Regions from separate parts of the Nocardia amikacinitolerans genome, predicted to be linked through region 1. Evidence: riboswitches for the same ligand, from Rfam matches in the RefSeq annotation. Region 1 holds a riboswitch; each other region holds the start of a gene.
What was found. A riboswitch is a leader RNA that binds a small molecule or an ion and turns the genes downstream of it on or off. The one in region 1 is predicted to bind S-adenosylmethionine.

Region 1 (4,993 bases):
CCTTCCGCGGGCCGTCCGGGGGAATGCGCGGCGGCTTTCGTCGACAGGAGCAAATGCGCAGCCGCACTTACCCTGAATTCATGAGCAGGGCCCAGCTACCTCCGGTCGCCTGCCGGGTCGCCGACACGCTGATCGCGCGCGGCCATCACGGCGTCATCCTCCGCCAACCGACACCCACCCGAACCGCGGCCGACGCGGCGCGCGCCCTCGGCGTCGAGGTGGGCGCGATCACCAAATCGCTGGTATTCCTGCTGGACGAGGATCCGGTGCTGCTGCTCGTCTCCGGGGCGCACGAGGTGGACCTGACCCAGACCGGCGCTCGACTGGAAGGCACGCTCACCCGCGCGCCCGCGGCGTTGGTGCGGGAGGTGACGGGTCAGCCGATCGGCGGGGTCGCACCGGTGGGGCATCCCACCAACCTGCCGACCTGGGTGGACAACGCGTTGGCCAGGCACCCGGAGCTGTGGGCGGCGGGCGGGCATCCGAACACGCTGTTCCGTACGTCGTTCCGTGAGTTGGTGCGGATCACCGCCGGGCTTCCGATCGACGTGGACTGAATCTCACACCGCCGCGTGAGCTGCGGGTTTCCCGGACGAACGGCAATCGAACAACAATCGCGCGAGCCGAATTCGACGAATCGGGCGTACTTTCGTCATGTGACCGAAGCACCGCAGCCGCACACCGGCGTCCGGATCCCCGACGACCTGAGCGGCATCACCGCCGAGCAGTACCGCGCGTCCATGCGTCACTATCCGGCGGGCGTCACCGTGGTCACGCTCTCCTGCCCGAAGGGACCGGTCGGCTTCACCGCGACCTCCTTCGCCTCGCTCTCGCTGGAACCGCCGCTGGTGTCGTTCAACATCGCGCACACCTCGTCCAGCATGGCCGCGATGCTCGACGCCGACTCCGTCGTCATCCACTTCCTCGGCGAACACCAGCAGCACATCGCCAAGCGCTTCTCCCGCTCCGCCGAGGAACGCTTCACCGACCGCTCACTGTGGACCACCCTGGACACCGGCGAACCCGTCCTGCACGGAACCCCCATCTGGGTCCGCGCCGTCGTCCAGCAACTCATCCCCATCGGCGACCACACCTTCGTCGTCGGCCTGGTCACCCGCGTCCACGACAACACCGACGAAAAGCCCGCCGCCGCACCGCTGTTGTACTACAACGGCCGCTACCACCGCCCGTCCTCGCTGGAGGACTGAGTGGGCTCAGGAGCCGTCCAGCTCCTCGAGCGCGACCTCCATCGGGAACGGGCCGGTCAATCGCAGCGCGTCCTGATGCGTTTCGGCGAGCCGATAGGTCCGGCTCGCCCAGTCCAGGCGCAACGCACGATGCCCCTAGGCGACTCGCGGCTTCACTTCGACAACGAGGTCCGCGTCCAGCGCACTGGCCAACCGCTCCAGAACGGGCAGGCTCGGGATAGTCCCGCCCGCTTCGAACCGCGCTACCGCCGACTGGGTCATCCCCGCCGCTTGCGCGAGCGCGGTTTCGGCGGATCTGGTGCGGCCGAGGATTCAGGCGATGAGGCAGGGGGTGGCGCCGGTGGTGGGGGTGGCGGTGAAGGGGCGGGTTTCGGGGGTGGGGTTCCAGAGGCCGTCGGTTTCGGCGTAGTTCCAGGAGGGGCCGCGGTGGACAAGGGTGGCGACGGCGTCGACGAGGCGGTCGATGTCGGTGGACGTGGTGCCGAGGCCGATGCTTGCGCGCAGTGCGCCGTCGAGGCCGAGGCGGGCGAGCAGCGGGTGGGCGCAGAAGCGGCCGTCGCGCACGCCGATGGCGTGTTCGGCGGAAAGGTAGGCGGCGACGTGGCCGGGTGCGAAGCCCGCGACGGTGAACGCGACGATGCCGACGGAATCGGGACTGTCGGACCAGATGCGCAGCGTCTCGACGCCCGGGATGGCGCACAGTCCGTCGCGCAGGCGGTCGGCGAGCAGGCGTTCGTGCGCGGCCAACGCCGCGGGGTCGATGGCGGCGAGCGCGTCGCAGGCGGCGGCGATCGCGGCAGCGCCGAGCACGTTCGGCGAACCCGCCTCGTGCCGCTGCGGCGCGGGCGCCCATTCGGTGTGCTCGGTGCTCACCGCGCGGACCGCACCGCCGCCCGCGAGATACGGCTCGGCCCGATCCAGCCAGTCGCGGCGGCCGACCAGCACACCTGCACCGAACGGCGCGTACAGCTTGTGACCCGAGAAGGCGAGATAGTCGATACCCTTCTCCCGCAGACTGATTCGCCGGTGCGGCGCGAGCTGGGCCGCGTCGACCAAAATGCGCGCCCCGCACTGGTGCGCGATGTCGGCGAGCCGCTCCAACGGCACCACTTCCCCGGTGACATTCGACGCCCCCGTGACCGCGAGCAGCGCGGCGGGCTTGCTGCACAACTCCGCCACCAGCAATCGGATGGTCTCGGCGACGGTGTCGGCGGCGCGCACCACCCGGCGTCCGTGCCGCGTCCACGGCAGGAAATTGGCGTGATGTTCGATGTCGAGCACCACGGTGTCGCCCGGCACGCAGGACGCGAGCAGGTTCAGCGAGTCGGTCGTGTTGCGGGTGAACACCACCACCTGGTCGTCGTCGGCGTCGAGGAAACGGGCGACCGAACCGCGGGCCGCCTCGTAGCACTCGGTGGAGATGCGCGAGGCGTAACCTGCGCCGCGGTGCACGCTGGCGTAGTACGGCAACAACCGCTGGATCCGGTCGGTGACCTGGGCCAGCGCGGGCGCGCTCGCGGCGTAGTCGAAGTTGGCGTAGGTGCGGGTTCCGCCCTGCACGAGCGGCACCGGCAGATCGTCACCCGAGACGCGGGCGAAGGCGGCGCAGGTCTGGTCCACAACAGAAGTCATCACGTAATCCCGTCGGCTATGGGACTCGCAATCGAGAGATTCGTCGAGTCCGCGCTTGCCGCACCCGGTCGGGCGGCGGCCCGGTCGTCACCCGGAGCACCCCACCGCGGAGGAGGGTTGCCGACCAGCTAGCCGGGGCTTAGCGCTGGTACTCATGACCTGTTTCGAGGTTGGCAGACCGCACGCGGCTCTGTCAACCTCCGGATCAATTGGTTGCGCCGACGACAGAACTGCGCTGCACTCGGTGGATGACGCCCTCCCTGCTGCTGAGCTTCGTCGGATTGTGCGTCCTGCTTTCCCTCACTCCGGGGCCGGATTCGTTCCTGGTGCTGCGCTTTTCGATCGTGGACGCCCGTCCCGGCATCGCCGCGGCGGTGGGTTCCGCGCTCGGCGGCTTGGTGTGGGCGGTGGTGGTTGCCGCGGGCGTCGCCGCGCTCCTGGAGCAATCCGCCACCGCGTATCGCGCGCTGAAGATCGTCGGCGGAATCTATTTGGTGTACTTGGGAATTCGCACGCTCATCGAATTGCGCAGGCGGCGGGCACTGGCCGATCCCGAATTCGATTCCAGCGGCGGGAAAACCGCGCCCTCGGTTCGCTCGGCGTTCACGGCGGGCGTGGTCTCGTGTCTGTTCAACCCGAAGGTCGGCCTGTTCTACCTGGCCGTGCTGCCCCAGTTCCTGACCGAGATCACTTTTCTCAACACCCTCGCGCTCGGCGCGATCGAATGCACCGTCGCGGCCGTCGAAATGATCCTGCTCGCCCTGCTCGCCGCCCGCGCGGTGGCGTTCCTGCGCAGTCCGAAGGTCCGCGATCGGCTCGAACAGGCCAGCGCCGGAATCCTCACGGCGCTGGGACTCGGCACCGCGGCCTCGGCGACCTGACGGACGCTGCCGGACGCGTCCGAAACCCGCGCACGACCGGACCGAATCTGGCCTATCAGCCATTTCGCACAGCGGGTTCGCCCCTCGACATCACACCGCGAGCCCGGCGATTTCACCGATACCGCGGGTACCTTGGTCTGTTGGTCACCGTGGCGTTTGCCAATCGGTAACCCTCATGTGAGACAACCAACGGCGACGCAAGGCAGGTCTATGAGAGGTGGGTCGGACGTGATGCTCCAGCCGCAGGTAGACACCGCGGCGGGCGAGGGCCCGACCGGGCGAGCGCTGTCCGATCCCCTCCGGCGCGGGGTCGCCGCGCCTCCCGCACGGACCCTGGTCGACATTCTTTCGGCGACCGCCGAAGCCCATCCGGACGCGCACGCCATCGACGACGGCGAGATCCTGCTCACGTATCGCGAGCTGCTCGCCGCGATCCAGCACCGAGTGGGCGAGCTCACGGCGGCGGGCGTGCGGTCGGGTGACCGGGTCGGCGTCCGGATGCCTTCCGGCAGCCATGATCTCTACGTCACGATCCTCGCCGTGCTGTGGGCGGGCGCCGCGTACGTCCCGGTCGACGCCGACGACCCGGACGAGCGTGCCCGTTTGGTGTTCGGCGAGGCCCGGGTCAGCGCCATCGCCGGAGTCGACGGAATCCGTCCGGTCGTCGAACGCGACACCGCGCCAACGCAATCCGATCATGCCCTCCCCACCCCCGAAGACGACGCCTGGATCATCTTCACCTCCGGCTCCACCGGCACCCCCAAGGGCGTCGCGGTCACCCACCGCAACGCCGCCGCTTTCGTCGACGCCGAGTCTCGACTCTTCCTGCAGGACGCGCCCATCGGCCCCGGCGACCGTGTCCTCGCCGGTCTCTCGGTCGCCTTCGACGCCTCCTGCGAGGAGATGTGGCTGGCCTGGCGGCACGGCGCCTGCCTGGTGCCCGCCCCGCGCGCGCTGGTGCGCACCGGCGCGGACCTCGGGCCTTGGCTGGTTCGTCGGGAAATCAGCATCGTCTCGACCGTGCCGACGCTGGCCGCGACCTGGCCCGCCGAGGCACTGGAACCGGTTCGGCTGCTGATCTTCGGCGGCGAGGCCGTGCCGCCGGAACTCGCCGAACGCCTTGCGGGCGACGAGGATTCGGGCCGCGAGGTGTGGAACACCTACGGCCCCACCGAGGCCACCGTCGTGGCGTGCGCGGCCCTGCTCACCGGAGAGCCGCCGATTCGCATCGGATTGCCGTTGGACGGCTGGGATCTGGCGGTGGTCGACGCG
Region 2 (4,993 bases), on a different contig from region 1:
GCCGGACGAAGTGGTGCGGATCGGCGAACTCCGCGTGACCAGCGTGGCCAGGACCGTCATCGACCTGGCTCGCACTGTCCCTTTCGAGCAAGCGGTAGTCATCGGCGACAGCGCATTACGACTCGAAAAGACCACGCGCGCCGACTTGTCCGACCAACTCGCGCGAGCAACCGGCCGTCCGGGAGCACCCGCCGCGCGTCGGGTCGTCGACTTCTTGGACGGGCGCTCCGAAAGCGCGGGCGAGTCGCGGAGCCGCGTCGCCATGCATGTCGCGCGCCTGCCGAGCCCGGAACCGCAAGCCGTCCTCGAATCCCCGACCGGGCGATTCATCGGCCGCGTCGACTTCCTCTTTCCCGAACTCGGCGTCATCGGCGAATTCGACGGCCTCGTGAAATACGCTGCGGCCCTGCGTGGCTCGCGCACGCCTGAGGAAGTAGTCATCGCCGAAAAGGCCCGCGAGGACGAGTTGCGCGCCCTCGGCTGGATCGTCGTCCGCTGGACCTGGAACGACCTCGACAACCCCGCGCCATGGCTGGCCCGCCTCACGCGCGCCGCAACAATTACCCCCGCCCACCGCCTCGGCACCTGGACACCGGCGGAGCGAATCTGATGCCGCCACATAGCCTGTGCACGTCTCACATAGCCACCGCCTGTGTGAGGCGTATAAAAAGTGTGTGGCAGCAAGGTTTTCCCCAGGCGGGGACTTGTCCACAGGGGCTAGTGGATCAGGGCCGGGCGGGTGTGCCAAGGGGCCATGATCGAACGGTTTCCTTAGGCGGGGACAGGGACGGCGGGATCAGTGCGGGTGGGCCGAAGGTGTGTGTCGGCAAGGTGTGTGTCGGCTCGAAGGCGAGGTGGCAGGTAACGGAATTGGTCGCTCGACCGACTGATGCAGTGGCGGCTCCAGTCGGTCGCCGACGAACCCCGGCATGATCGAAAGCGCCGGTATCGCAACACAGCTCGTAGACCACCGTCCATCGAATGAACGGAGTACGCGCATGAAGCGCACGATCAGCTATCTGGCGGCCACCGCCCTCTTCGGCGCGGGTTTGGCCGTCGCCGCAGCGCCCGCCCAAGCCGACCCCGGTCCCTGTCAGCTCGGGTGGTCGAATGTCGAGCCTCGCTCGTGCGCGCAGAACAGTTTCAATCTCGCCCCGGTCTTCGCGCTCGGCAACGGTGCGTGCGTCGGTATGTTCTCCGTCGGCGGCACCGCCTTCGATGGCCCGCTCTACCAATACTCCGAGGCTCCAGGTGCGGCACACGCGGTCGTCGTGCGCGTAATCCCGGGATTCTCGCCGATCGGGACATGGGGTCCGCAGTTGCTCGCTTGCGACGCCACCGCGGTGGTCGACTGGCACAACGTGGACACCGGACAGCGGGGCAGCGTCAGCCGGTTCGTCCCGGGGTGGCAGCGTCTCGGCCCTACCACCATCGTCGCGGACACCGGTCCCGGACGGGTTCAGCTCACCGTCCGCACCGACGGCCCCTCCATCCCGGCTAATGCGGAAGTGTTCGTGCCGTAGTCCTTTTCGCCACTCCGCACAGCGTTGTCGTCGCTGTGCGGACTAGCGAGGCCGGGTCTAGCTCAAGGCGTGATCAAGATCGGCGAGCAGATCTTCCACGTCCTCGAGGCCGACGGAGATGCGCACGACCCCGTCGGACAGGCCGATGGTGGCGCGACCCTCCGGGCCCATGGCGCGGTGGGTCGTCGTGGCCGGGTGGGTGATCAGGGTTTTGGAGTCGCCGAGGTTGTTGGAGATGTCGACGATCCGCAGCCTGTTCAGCACCTCGAAGGCTCGCTTCTTGGCTTCGTCGGCCGGGGCGTTCAACTCGAAGGTGACCACCGTGCCGCCGCCGGACATCTGGCTGCGGGCCAGGTCGTACTGCGGATGCGATTCCAGGAACGGGTATTTCACCCAGCTGACCGACTTGTTGGTCTCCAGGAAACGCGCGATCCGCAGCGCCGATTCGGTGCTGTGGCGCACCCGCAGCGGCATCGTCTCCAGACCCTTGAGCAGGGTCCACGCGTTGAACGGGCTCAGCGCGGGACCGGTGTGGCGCATGAGCGTCTTCACCGGACCGTCGATGTACTCCTGGGAACCGAGGATCGCGCCGCCGAGGACGCGGCCCTGGCCGTCGATGTGCTTGGTGCCCGAGTAGACGATGACGTCGGCGCCGAGCTCGAAGCCCTTCTGCAACAGCGGCGTCGCGAAGACGTTGTCCAGCACGACTTTCGCGCCCGCGGCATGCGCGAGCTCGGTCACCCGGCGCACGTCGACGAGCGTCTGCATCGGGTTGGCCGGGGTCTCGAAGAACACCGCCGTGGTCGGCACCGAGAGCGCCTGCTCCCACTGGTCGAGGTCTTCACCGTCGACGAACACCGTCTCCACGCCCCAGCGCGGCAGGATCTCGTTGCACACCACGAAGCAGGAGCCGAACAGGCTGCGCGCGGCGACCAACCGATCGCCCGCGCCGAGCAGCGCGCCGAGCGCCGTGAACACCGCCGACATGCCACTGGCGGTCGCGAACGCCGCCTCGGCGCCGTCGAGCAGCCGGATCCGCTCCTCGAACATGGCGACCGTCGGGTTGCCGTAGCGGGAGTAGACGAAGTGCTCCACCTCGCCGGTGAACGCCGCCTCGGCCGCCTCCGCGCTCTCGTAGACGAAGCCGGAGGTGAGATACAGGGCCTCGGCGGTCTCCTCGAAACCGGAGCGACGCAGGCCGCCGCGCACCCCGAGGGTGGCAGGGCCGACGCCCTCGGGCAGCGGCTTGTCGAACGCGCCGCCGGTGATCACGACTGCCTCCACGGCAGGCCGGTGGCACGCCAGCCGGTGGCGCCGCGATGGCCGGACGCGTCGAGCGAGCCCTCGAAGCCCTCGATCACGTTGTAGGAGGGCTCGATGCCGAGCCGGGTGGCGACGGTCGCCGCGTGCGCGGAACGCTGGCCGGAGCGACACAGGAAGACGACGGGCGCCTCGGGGTCGCGACCCTCCAGCGCCTTGCTCAGCTGCTCGGTGAACTGCGGGTTGGGCGCGCCGTTGCCGTCGACCCACTCGATCAGCACGGTGGGTCGCTCGATCGAACTGGTGTCGGGCACTCCGACGAAGCGCCATTCCGCCTCGGTGCGCACGTCCACCAAGACGGCGGCGGGATTGTCGCGCAACACCTCCCACGCCTGCTGCGGGGTGATGTCACCGGCGTAAGTCATCTCGAACCTCCTGTGAATCCGCACTTGCCGCACCTGGTTCGGTGCGCGGCCAGGTCGTCACCCGGAGCACCCCACCGCGGAGGAGGGTTGCCGACCAGCTGAGCCGGGGCTTGGCGCTGGTTCTCATGACCTAGGGACTGAGATTGCCTGCACCGAGGTCACCGTGTCAAACATTGCAGACGAGCCATTTGTCGTCCGTCCGGGTGAGGTTCCAGGTCGCGGTGTACTCCTTGCCGTCGACCTTGGTGGTCACCGTGGCCTTGGCCCGGTCGCCGTTGAGGGTCTGATCGGTGACGGCTATGAGTTCGATTGCCTTACCGGTGCCTTCCTGCCCGGCCAACGGCGACTTGGCGGGGTCGAAATCGGGGCAGCCGGTGCCCGGTGGCGGCACCATGTCGGTGTTGTTGGCGCCCTCGACGAAGTTGCCGACGGCGCCGGCGATCTTCTCGGCCTCTGTGACATTTTTCTCAGCGGGCGACAGCACGCCGCCGAGCCCAATGGCCACCAGCACGACGACGGCCAGCGCGGCCGCGGCAAGGAACGGCGCGAGGGAGCGCTTGTCGGTCTGATCGACCTCGATCGGTTCGCCTTCGTCGGGGGACTTCTGCTCGGTCATGCATCGATCATCCCTGGTCGGCGGGGGTATCCGACGCCCGGCCCCCGCACGCGAAGCGCCTGCCCGTTTCGCGCGGCTATCGTGGGAAGCGGGCCCGTCCGGCACCGAGCCCGCGGCGGCGGGCATCCACCCAGTTCACCGCACCGGCGCGGGCGACAACCGGCAGCACCGATAGAATCGCGAGATTGAGACCTGCTGCCATAGCCATATGGCAGCTCACCGTCGTAGCGATCTGGGGGCCGTGAGAGCCACGAGCCAGCATCACCAGAGTTCGTGGCGCCGGGTGCAAACAAGCGGTCCGTCAACTTAGCCTAAGCTAAGACGGACGCCATTGAACGTTTCGACCATAAGGGTGCGCGTAAGAGATGACCGAACAGAGTGCAGCGACTCGCCCGCTCCGCATCGCGATCGTGGGCGCAGGACCGGCCGGGATCTACGCCGCCGACGCGTTGATGAAGTCCGATGCCGAGGTGAGCATCGACCTGTACGAGCGCATGCCCGCGCCGTTCGGGTTGATCCGCTACGGCGTCGCGCCGGACCATCCGCGGATCAAGGGCATCATCACCGCCCTGCACAAGGTGCTCGACAAGGAGCAGGTGCGCCTGCTCGGCAACATCGACTACGGCACCGACATCACCCTCGACGACCTGCGTCGCTTCTACGACGCGGTGATCTTCTCCACCGGCGCCAACGCCGACCGCGCGCTGCCGATCCCTGGCATCGACCTGGACGGTTCCTACGGCGCGGCGGACTTCGTGTCCTGGTACGACGGGCACCCGGACGTGTCGCGTTCGTGGCCGTTGGACGCGGAGAAGGTCGCGGTGCTCGGTGTCGGCAACGTGGCGCTGGACGTGGCGCGCGTGCTGGCCAAGACCGGTGACGAGCTGCTGCCGACCGAGATCCCGCCGAACGTCTATGAGGGTCTCAAGCAGAACAAGGCCGTCGAGGTGCACGTGTTCGGGCGTCGCGGTCCCGCGCAGGCGAAGTTCACCCCGCTGGAGCTGCGCGAGCTGGATCATTCGCCGACCATCGAGGTCATCGTCGATCCGGAGGACATCGACTACGACGAGGGTTCGGAGGCCGCGCGCCGCCACTCCAAGCAGGTCGACATGGTCGCCAACACCCTCGAGCAGTGGGCCATCCGCGACCAGGGCAACCGCCCGCACAAG
Region 3 (4,993 bases), on a different contig from region 1:
TCCCGGGGTGACGCCGGAGGCGAGCTGTTGCTCGGGTGTCAGTTGGGAGTGCGTCGTGGAGGCCGGATGGATCACCAGAGAACGCACGTCCCCGATGTTAGCGACGTGGCTGTGCAGGACTAACGCGTCCACGAACTTCTTGCCCGCGTCGACGCCGCCGCGCAGCTCGAACGAGACGATCGCGCCGGTCCCCCTCGGCGCGAGCCGCTTGGCCCGCTCGTGCCAAGGCGAGCCGGGCAGTCCCGCGTAATGGACCGCTTCGACGGCCGGATGCTGCGTCAGGAATTCCGCGACCGCCTGCGCGTTGGCGACGTGGCGCTCGACGCGCAGGCTCAGCGTCTCGATGCCCTGCGCGATCAGGAACGCGTTGAACGGCGAGACCGCCGCGCCCAGGTCGCGCAGCAGCTGCACGCGGGCCTTCAGCGCGTAGGCGGGCGCGCCGAGGTCGGCGAAGACCACGCCGTTGTAGCTCGGGTCCGGGGTGGTGAAGCCGGGGAAGCGCGGCTCACCCTTGTCGTCGCGGACGGTCCAGTCGAACTTTCCGCCGTCGACGATCGCACCGGCGACGGCCGCGCCGTGCCCGCCCAGGTACTTGGTGGCGGAGTGCACCACGATGTCGGCGCCGTGCGCCAGCGGCTGGATCAGGTACGGGGTCGCGACGGTGTTGTCCACGATCAGCGGGATTCCCGCGGCGTGCGCGACCTCGGCGATGCCGGGGATGTCGAACACGGCGCTGCTGGGATTGGCGATTGTCTCGCCGAAGAACGCCTTGGTGTTGGGCCGGATCGCCGCGCGCCACTGCTCGAGATCGTCCGGGTCCTCGACGAACGAGACCTCGATGCCGAGCTTGGGCAGCGAGTAGTGGAAGAGGTTGTAGGTGCCGCCGTACAGGTGCGGGCTGGACACGATGTGGTCGCCAGCCTCGGCGAGATTGAGAATCGCGAAAGTCTCCGCGGCCTGCCCGGAGGCCAGCAGCAGCGCGGCGACACCGCCTTCCAGGGCGGCGATGCGCTGCTCGACCACATCCTGGGTCGGGTTCATGATGCGGGTGTAGATGTTGCCCGGCTCGGCGAGACCGAACAGCGCCGCCGCGTGGTCGGTGTCGCGGAAGGCGTAGGAGGTGGTCTGGTAGATCGGCAGGGCGCGGGCGCCGGTGCTCGGATCGGGGGCTTGGCCCGCATGCACCTGCTTGGTCTCGAAGGACCAACGGGCAGGATCGAACTCGGCCGCTACGGGGTCGGTCATGTCATGCTCCACAAGAGTTGTTCGCCGGAACTAACGAGATCGGTGATGCGGTCTATCCAGGACAACACATTTCCGGGAACCTCCTGACAGCGCGCTTGCCCTCGACCTTCGAGGGCCCGGTCATCACCCGGAGCACCCCACCGCTGCTGGAGGGTTGCCGTCCAGCGAGCCGGGGCTTGGCGCTGGCACTCATGACCTGACGGACATGGTAGCTGGCGGGCGGCCAATGGCCGAAATTCGTAGCCGATCTCACTCCGCCGATTCGGTCACCGGTTCCGCGCAGACCCGCATGAACTCCGCGTACGCGTCGAGCAGCGTCGCCCGCGCCGCGTGCACCGCGGTCTCCGGATCGCCGTCCATGATCAGCTCGCCGTGCACGTCCATCGCGAGATGACACAGCATCTGCCAGGTGGAGACGAGCAATCGCACGCTCAGCGCCCCTTGCGTGGTGCCGAGACGTTCGGCGAGCACCGCGGTGATGGCATCGGACTTGCTGTCGGCGAACTCCAGCGCGCGGCTGTTGACCGAAGGGCTGTCACGCGCGACTCGCTGCATCTGCTGGAACCTGCAGAACGATACGGCCGAGTTCTCGCTCGCCGCGTCATCGATCACCCGGAGATAGGCGTTGCACAGCGCGCGCAGTTCGTTGCCGCCGAGCGGCTCTTCTCGCAACTTCTCGGCAACCATTTGGCCGAAGTCGAGGATGGGCGCGAGGACGATGTCCTCTTTCGTCTCGAAATACCGGTTGACGGTGCGCGGCGAGACGTCGGCCGCGTTCGCGATCTGCTCGACCGTCGTCGCGTCGAAGCCCTGCTTGTCGCACAGCTCGAGCGCGATGTTCATGATGCGCTGCCTCGTCTGCTGCTTCTTGCGCTCGCGTAGGCCCAGAGGTGCCGCGTCTTCTCGCCTCGAGGTCACGGCGCCTTCTCGCGTCGAGGACACCGGGTTTTCCTGGTTGGCGGACGCGACGCTCCCCGAGGCCGCGCGGCCGGTGCTGTTCCCGGTCGCGGCGGCGTTCTCGGCCGCGTTCGTGCCCGCCGGCGTCGATGAGTCGAGCATCTCCCCACTGTAACTCAGACACTCGCTCAACTGTCGCAACATGGCAAATGTCTGACTGCGACATTTTTCTATTGACGCCAAATGTCGGACAGTGACAGGATTGCCCTAACGCGCACTTCCGACGACGAGGAGACAAAGTGAGCGAGATATCGACAGCGGTGCACGCGCCGGACGACCGGCGCGACTCGGCCCGCTGGCTGGCGCTCGGCGTGATCGGCCTTGCCCAGCTGATGGTGGTCCTCGACGCGACCATCGTGACGATCGCGCTGCCGTTCGCGCAGCGTGACCTCGGCATCAGCGAGGGCGACAAGCAGTGGGCCCTCACGGCGTACACGCTGATCTTCGGCGGCCTGCTGCTGCTCGGCGGCCGCCTCGCCGACTACCTCGGCCGCCGCCGGATCTTCCTGGTCGGCCTGATCGGCTTCGCGGCCGCCTCGGCGCTCGCGGGTCTAGCGCAGAACGGCGCCCAGCTCTTCGCGGGCCGCGGCCTGCAGGGCGCGTTCGCCGCGCTGCTCGCACCCGCCGCGCTCGCGCTGGTCTCGGTGACGTTCACCGAGGCGAAGGAGCGGGCCCGCGCCTTCGCGGTGTTCGCGGGCATCTCCGCGGGCGGCGCCGCGATCGGCCTGATCGCGGGCGGCGCGCTCACCGAGTACGCGTCATGGCGGTGGACCCTGCTGGTCAACACCCCCATCGCGATTCTCGCGTTCGTCGGCGCGCTCGCGTTCGTCATCAAGGACGTGCCCGCGCCGCGGACCGGCGGCTACGACGTGCCCGGTGCCGTCACCGTGACGGCGGGTCTGATCGCCATCGTGTACGGCTTCAGCCGCGCCGCCGATCACGGCTGGACCTCGGGCGGAACCCTCGCGCTGCTCGTCGCCGGGCTCGCGCTGCTCGTCGCGTTCGTCGTCATCGAGCGTCGTTCGTCGAATCCGCTGTTGCCCCTGCGCATTCCGGGGGAGAGCAACCGAGGTGGCGCGCTGCTCGCCGCGCTGCTGATCCCCATCGCGATGTTCGCGATGTTCCTGTTCCTCTCCTTCTACTTCCAGGTCACGCTCGGCTACTCGCCGCTGAAGGCGGGCGTCGCGTTCCTGCCGTTCCCGGTGGGCATCGCGGTGTCGGCGGGCGTCACCAGCGCACTGCTGCCCAAGCTCGGACCGCGTCCGCTGATGGTCGCGGGCGCCGCGCTCGGTGTTGTCGGGCTGCTCTGGCTGGCGCAGCTGAGCTACGGCGACAGCTATGCCGCCGGTGTGCTGCCCGCCCAGTTGCTGATCGCGCTCGGCATGGGGCCGCTGTTCGTCGGCATGCAGGCGGTCGCGCTGCACCGGGTGGACGAGGCCGACGCCGGTGTCGCCAGCGCGTTGCTCAACGCCGCCCAGCAGGTCGGCGGCGCGGTCGGCACCGCGCTGCTCACCACCATCTCGGTGCAGGCGGCGAAGGACTACCTCGCCGACAACCCGACCGTCGACGACCTGGCCGCTCGCGCCGCCATCCACAGCTACGACGTCGCGTTCTACGTCGGCGCCGGCTTCTTCCTCGCCGCGATTCCGGTGATCGCGCTGATGATCAAGGCCGGGCCTGCGGACTTCGCCGAGGACGCGGAGGAGGGCGTTCGCGTCCCGCTCGCGGTCTGAGCGACACCGGGGACGGCCCGTGCATATGTGGTGCGCGGGCCGTCTCGCGCGTCCGGCCGCCGTTGGGCTTCCGCCCAGGTCGGAGCGCCTGACTTGCCCGGGATGACATGATGGAGAAGGTGGTTGGGATCACTCGTGGGGCTACTCGTGGGTAACCGTCTGGAAGTCCGCACAGTGGGCCCTCCCCGCGCGGTGAGGTCGTCGGCAGCAGTACGCTTGTCTTGCTTGCACCACACGTCCCGCAAACAACGCGGTACATATACGTTGTCTGTTGAACAGCTGGGGTCCGCTCACAAGCGTGTTCGCCTGGCCGTGCAATAAGGGCACCATCCTAGGAGGACACGAAGATCCATGTCCAAGATCAAGGTTGAAGGCACCGTCGTCGAACTCGACGGTGATGAGATGACCCGGATCATCTGGCAGTTCATCAAGGACAAGCTGATCCACCCGTACCTCGACGTGAACCTCGAGTACTACGACCTCGGCATCGAGTATCGCGACAAGACGGACGACCAGGTCACCATCGACGCGGCCAACGCCATCAAGCAGCACGGCGTCGGCGTGAAGTGTGCCACCATCACCCCCGATGAGGCCCGCGTCGAGGAGTTCGGCCTCAAGAAGATGTGGCGCTCGCCCAACGGCACCATCCGCAACATCCTCGGCGGCACCATCTTCCGCGCGCCGATCATCATCTCCAACGTTCCGCGACTGGTTCCCGGCTGGACCAAGCCGATCATCATCGGCCGCCACGCCTTCGGCGACCAGTACCGCGCCACCGACTTCAAGGTCTTCCAGTCGGGCACCGTCACCCTGACCTTCACCCCCGAGGACGGCAGCGAGCCGATCGTGCACGAGGTCGTGAAGATGCCGGACGAGGGCGGCGTCATCATGGGCATGTACAACTTCAAGAAGTCCATCGAGGACTTCGCGCGCGCGTCGTTCAACTACGGCCTGCAGCAGAACTACCCCGTCTACATGTCGACGAAGAACACCATCCTGAAGGCCTACGACGGCATGTTCAAGGACACCTTCCAGGAGATCTTCGACGCCGAGTTCAA
Region 4 (4,993 bases), on a different contig from region 1:
GTATACCGCGCGCCGCACCCGCAGCACCTCCGAGCGCATCACCCGCGCGAAGTTGGCGATCAACGAAACACCCACGGCGATGGCCACATTGCGTGTTCCGAAGCCGAGCGCGGTGACCAGCGCCAGCGAAAGCAGCAGCGCCGGAATGGAGAGCAGCACGTCAACCACGCGCATGGCGACCGCGTCGACCACCCCACCGATCGCACCGGCCAGCAGCCCGAGCAGCGCCCCGGCCACCACGGCCAGCGCGACGGCGGACAGTGTGGCGGTGAGCGAGAGCCCGGCGCCGTGCACCATCCGCGTGTACAGATCGCGCCCGAGGTTGTCCGTGCCGAACCAGTGCTGTGCGCTCGGCGGCCGGAACTTCTCGGCGGGGACGCCGGTGAGCGGGTCACCACCGGCGAACAGCGACGGTGCGAGCGCCCATCCGAGCACCAGCAGAGCTACCGCCGCCGAGAGGATCAGTCCGGCATTGCGCCGGAGTCCACGCAAGCTCGGCGCCGATCCGCGCACGCCGGGCAGTGCGATCCGGCGGGGTTTGTCGGCAACGTCAACCACGGACGAGCACCTCCTCCACGATGTCCTCGGCCTCCGTCGTCGCGTCACCGGAACGCGTGCCGCGCACGGTGATCCGCGGGTCGAGCAGCGGATACAGCAGGTCCACCGCCAGATTCACGACCACGAACACCAGCGCCGTCAGCAGCACGATGCCCTGCACCACCGGAATGTCCTGGGCCAGCACGGAGATCTGCGTGAGCCTGCCGACGCCGGTGCGCGCGAACACCGTCTCCACGACGACCGAACCGGCCAGCAGGTTGCCCACCAGCACCCCGGCGATGGTGAACGCGGGCACGCTGGCCAACCTGGCCACGTGCCTGCGTTGCACCCACCAGCGCGAAGCGCCTTTGGCCAGCGCCACTTCGGTGAACGGCTGCCGCCAGGTGGATTCCAGTCCTGCCGCGAGCACCTGGGCGATCACCGCGCCGATCGGGACGGCGAGCGTCAGCGCGGGCAGTACCGTGCCGCGCAGTCCCTGTCCGCCGAACGCGGGCGCGAGGCGCCACTGGAACGAGAACAGCTGGAGCAGCAGCAGTCCCGTCCAGAACGTCGGCACCGCGACGCCCAGTGGCGGAAGCGCGGCCAGCAGGTTACGCAGCCACGGTCTGCGCGCGTAAGTCGCGGCGAAGGCCAGCGCTACTCCGCCGATCGTGGCGAAAAGCAGGGCGAGCGAGGCCAATCCGAGTGTCGAGGGCACGGCGTCGCTGATCGCCTCGGTCACCGGTTGCCCGGTCGCGATGGAGAGTCCGAGATCGCCGCGGACCGCGTTTGCGAGCGCGGTCCAATACTGGTCCCACAGTGGACGATCCAGCCCGTATCGGGCTTGCAACTCCGCGATCGCGGCCTTGTCGACCGGTGTTCCCGCGGCGCCGCCGTCGGCCGCGATGGAGACCGGATCGGCGGGCAGCAGGTAGAGGACAACGAACGAGATGCTGAACGCCGCCCACAGCACCCAGATCGCTTGCAGGACGCGCAGCGCCAGATAGCGGGCCATCTCAGCGCCCACTCAGCCAGGTGTCGAAGAACTGCAACCGGGCCGACGCCTCGAACTTCAGATCCCTGGTGTTCGCGGCGGCGCCGATCGCCTGGGAGAGTTCGATGGTCGGAATCCACAGCCCGGCCTCTAGCACCTGCTCCTGGGCGGTGCGGATGAGCGCGGTGCGCGCGGCGGCGTCGGCCGTGCTGAGCTGGTCGCGGAGAGCGTCGTCCAGCGGCGGAATAGGTTCGCGGGCATTGAGATTGCGGCCGTCGATGCCGAACACCGCGCGCAGGATGTCGCCGTCGGCGCGGGTGGTGTTGTAGTAGGTGGCGTCGAAATCCTTGGCGTTCTGTCGTGCGGTGTACTCCGGCCCGGATACCAGGTCCAGCTTCAGTTCCACACCGACCTGTCGCAGCTGCTGCTGCACCAGCTCGAGGATGGCCTGGTTGCCCGCGAACGCCTGGCTGAACAGCACCGAGAAGGACAGGCGCTCACCGTTCTTCGCGCGGATACCGTCACCGCCGGGCGTCCAGCCCGCCTGATCGAGGATGTACTTCGCCTTGGCGGGGTCGTAGCCTACCCGCGCCGCGAAGTCCTGGTAGCCCGGCGTGGCGCTGGCCAGCGGACCGGAGGCGGGGTTGAACTGCGGGCCGAGCACGGTGTCCACCAGCTGCTTTCGATCGATGGCGGGCAGCAGCGCTTGGCGCACCGCGGGATCGCGTAGCGGACCGCGAGTCACGTTGGGCTGGAAGCCGAACGGCACGCCGGGATTGGCCGTGCTGAGCAGGCGCGCGCCAACGGCTTCCAGCTGCGGCACGTCCTGCGGTAACGCATCGCTGATCGCGTCGAGCTGACCGGAGACGAGACTGCCCGTGCGCACGCCGGATTCCGGCACCACCGTGAACTCGATGCGATCCAGGTAGGCCTCGCCCTGGTGCGCGAACACCGCGGAGCCCCAGCGGTATCCGGCGCGTTTGGCCAGCGTCGCCGACTGGTCCTGCCGCCAGCCCACGTAGGTGAACGGCCCGCTGCCGACGTTGTCGCCGAGGCAGCGCTGCTCGGCCGACTTCGCGGTTGTCGCGTCGGCGAGGATGCCGAGCTGCGCGGTCGACGAAGCCTGCAGGAATTGGGCGTTGGGCCGGCTGAACTCCACGCGCGCGGTGAGCCGGTCGACGGCGGTGGTGCCCACGTAATTGGTGAGGTAGCTCGCGCCCAGCGGCGCCTTCACCCCGCCCAGCCGCAGCACCGAATCGAAGGTGTTGCGTACCGATTCCGCGGTTAGCGGGGTGCCGTCGCTGAAGGTGACGCCGTCGGCGAGATGGAAGGTGAAGGTCTTCGCGTCGGGGCTGATCTCCCAGCTGCGCGCCAGCCAGGGTTTGATCTCGCCGGTCCGCGGATCCTGATCGGTCAGCGAATCGACGATTTGCCGTGCGACGTAGATGGTTTGGTTGGTGCCCGCCTGCGCCGGATCCGAGCAGGTCGGCGGCTGGGACAACCCGTAGCGCAGCGTGCCGCCCGGCCGTGGCGGACCCGCGTCGGTCTCAGGCGCGCTCGAATCGCCGCCGCAGGCGGCCAAGGCGCTCGTCGCGGCGAGGGCGCCGACCAGCGCGAGAATTCGATGGCGGGTTCGGATCACGGTGTCACTCCCATGAGTTCGCTCGGTGTGGTGCTCGCGGCCAACGGCCTGCTGGGGATTCGGCGGCGCGGTTCCGGCGCCACCTCGGCGGAATCGGAACGCGACCGCGCGATGCGCGGGTTACCGCCCCGGCCTGCGACCGGTGCGGTCTGGCGCTGGATCAGCGCGGACAGCCGGCCGGGGTTCGGCGGCGGGTCTCGGCGCGGCGTCGGGTTCGGCGGGCGCGGCCGCGTGGGCAGATCATTCGGTCCTCCATCGTTCCTGGCGGAAGCACCCGCACCCGGTGGTCGGGGGGTTGCTGCGACGTCGGCGAGCCAGGTCTCTCGGTCGCTCTGGATGGTGTTGCGGACCCCGGTCCGCACCGGGCGCGGCAGGGTCGAGCCGAATCATCATGCGGAGCAGGGCATGTGGTGGACAAGGTTAGGAATCAGGGTGAGCGCAGCCCTGGCGGCGGGCGCTGCGGCGGACGATCATTGCGCGGGTCGGCGGGTCGGCGGGTCGGCGGGTCGGCGGGTCGGCGGGTCGGCGGGTCGGTTCCTGCATCCAGCTGGCCGCTCGGGGTAGAACGCGTCCGCTCGTGATGGCGCTCTGAGATGCGGGTGCAAGCCGACGCGCCGAAAACTTGCCGATTGCCGAAACGGCTGCTGAGCGGGTTTGCCGGAGTACCGTGTCCTCACCGTGCCGACGATGAGGAGCACCGCTGTGACCCTGTTGCGCCGCTTCACCACTCTCACCGCCGCCGCGACCGGATCGGTCGCGCTGGCATTCGGCGTCTGCGCCCCCGCCGTGGCGGCGCCCGCCCCCGTCCCCGCCGCACCCTCGGCCGCCACCGAACTGGCGGGCAAACAGCAGGCCGCCGCACCCGGCGATCTGCTCGGCGCCTACCAGTCCACCGTGGAGGCGCTGCGCGGATTCGGGATGGACCCGTTCCTGTACCCGACCGCCGCGGCGTTCTGCGGCAACGGCAGCACCTTCGGTCTGGTGCCCGCCGTCGCGGGCGCCATGCCGGGACCGTGGCCCAAGACCACGGTGTCCATTCCCGGCCTGGATCTGACGGCCGTGAAATCCGGGCAGACCATGTTCACCTTCGTGCCCTACGGCGTCAGCCAGGACAGCCGCAATACGGCGGGTATGCAAGTGGCCTGGCTGAATGTCAGCAACGGTCGCAGCGGCATCACCAAAATGGGCCCGCTCGCCGACATCTTCCGCGCCATGATCCCCGCCGAGGTACCGGCGGACCTGCGCCCGCACGCCGAACGCGCCGTCCAGGAATTTTTCTTCGCCGCCCTCCCCGTCGGCGGCATCCGCGCCGTCCCCGTCGACACCGGCAAGGGCACCGTTCTCGCCGCCGTCTTCGGCACCGTCGAGAACGGCAACCAGTCCTGCTTCTTCCTCCCGACCATCGGCATCACCTCGGTCCCGTAAAACCCCACGAGTACGGCCACCGGCTCGGTCCTTGGACCGGGCCGGTTTCGTCCGTTGCCCGAATAGGGATGCGGTGCAGGCGCATTCGAGCACTGTTCACCGGCAGGACGTTCGAATGGGTGCAGGTCCGGCTTCCACACACCGCACCCGCCCCGTCCCGGGTGCCGAAAATCGACGGTAGTCATATGGCGGTTGCGTCGTCGCTGACAGCGACCATTCGACTACCGTCGAATCCGTTTCTCTATCGACGGGAGAGAAATGGTGATTGCGGGGTTGACGGTGCGGTGCACAATACGCCCGATCAGTCCATGGCGGGCAGTTCGCGACCCTTCCAGCGCAGTGCCCCACGGCTTTTCGCGCGGTGGGAGCGGAGGACCAGGCGCTGGTAGGCGGCG

Region 2: it holds a riboswitch for S-adenosylmethionine, as region 1 does, so the genes downstream of both, CRP45_RS22030 (rhodanese-like domain-containing protein) here and CRP45_RS27990 (aminotransferase class V-fold PLP-dependent enzyme) in region 1, are expected to answer to the same signal.
Region 3: it holds a riboswitch for S-adenosylmethionine, as region 1 does, so the genes downstream of both, CRP45_RS23705 (bifunctional o-acetylhomoserine/o-acetylserine sulfhydrylase) here and CRP45_RS27990 (aminotransferase class V-fold PLP-dependent enzyme) in region 1, are expected to answer to the same signal.
Region 4: it holds a riboswitch for S-adenosylmethionine, as region 1 does, so the genes downstream of both, CRP45_RS18040 (ABC transporter substrate-binding protein) here and CRP45_RS27990 (aminotransferase class V-fold PLP-dependent enzyme) in region 1, are expected to answer to the same signal.

What each region holds. Positions count from the first base shown of each region.
Region 1 covers NZ_OBEG01000007.1:112,779-117,771, reverse strand. The annotation lists gene CRP45_RS28005 (YbaK/EbsC family protein) at 81-557, shown strand; gene CRP45_RS28000 (flavin reductase family protein) at 657-1,208, shown strand; gene CRP45_RS27995 (helix-turn-helix domain-containing protein) at 1,344-1,520, opposite strand; gene CRP45_RS27990 (aminotransferase class V-fold PLP-dependent enzyme) at 1,521-2,840, opposite strand; SAM riboswitch class IV at 2,887-3,000, opposite strand; gene CRP45_RS27985 (LysE family translocator) at 3,089-3,721, shown strand; gene CRP45_RS27980 (Pls/PosA family non-ribosomal peptide synthetase) at 3,932-4,993, shown strand, end outside.
Region 2 covers NZ_OBEG01000004.1:808,585-813,577, forward strand. The annotation lists gene CRP45_RS22015 (hypothetical protein) at 1-610, shown strand, start outside; gene CRP45_RS34710 (hypothetical protein) at 999-1,523, shown strand; gene CRP45_RS22025 (O-succinylhomoserine sulfhydrylase) at 1,581-2,795, opposite strand; gene CRP45_RS22030 (rhodanese-like domain-containing protein) at 2,792-3,208, opposite strand; SAM riboswitch class IV at 3,224-3,339, opposite strand; gene CRP45_RS22035 (Rv0361 family membrane protein) at 3,375-3,824, opposite strand; partial or broken gene CRP45_RS22040 (FAD-dependent oxidoreductase) at 4,190-4,993, shown strand, end outside.
Region 3 covers NZ_OBEG01000005.1:459,691-464,683, forward strand. The annotation lists gene CRP45_RS23705 (bifunctional o-acetylhomoserine/o-acetylserine sulfhydrylase) at 1-1,245, opposite strand, end outside; SAM riboswitch class IV at 1,332-1,442, opposite strand; gene CRP45_RS23710 (TetR/AcrR family transcriptional regulator) at 1,495-2,304, opposite strand; gene CRP45_RS23715 (MFS transporter) at 2,442-3,935, shown strand; gene CRP45_RS23720 (NADP-dependent isocitrate dehydrogenase) at 4,287-4,993, shown strand, end outside.
Region 4 covers NZ_OBEG01000003.1:820,743-825,735, forward strand. The annotation lists gene CRP45_RS18030 (ABC transporter permease) at 1-528, opposite strand, end outside; gene CRP45_RS18035 (ABC transporter permease) at 551-1,552, opposite strand; gene CRP45_RS18040 (ABC transporter substrate-binding protein) at 1,554-3,173, opposite strand; SAM riboswitch class I at 3,423-3,516, opposite strand; gene CRP45_RS18045 (hypothetical protein) at 3,861-4,598, shown strand; gene CRP45_RS18050 (glycosyltransferase family 2 protein) at 4,900-4,993, opposite strand, start outside.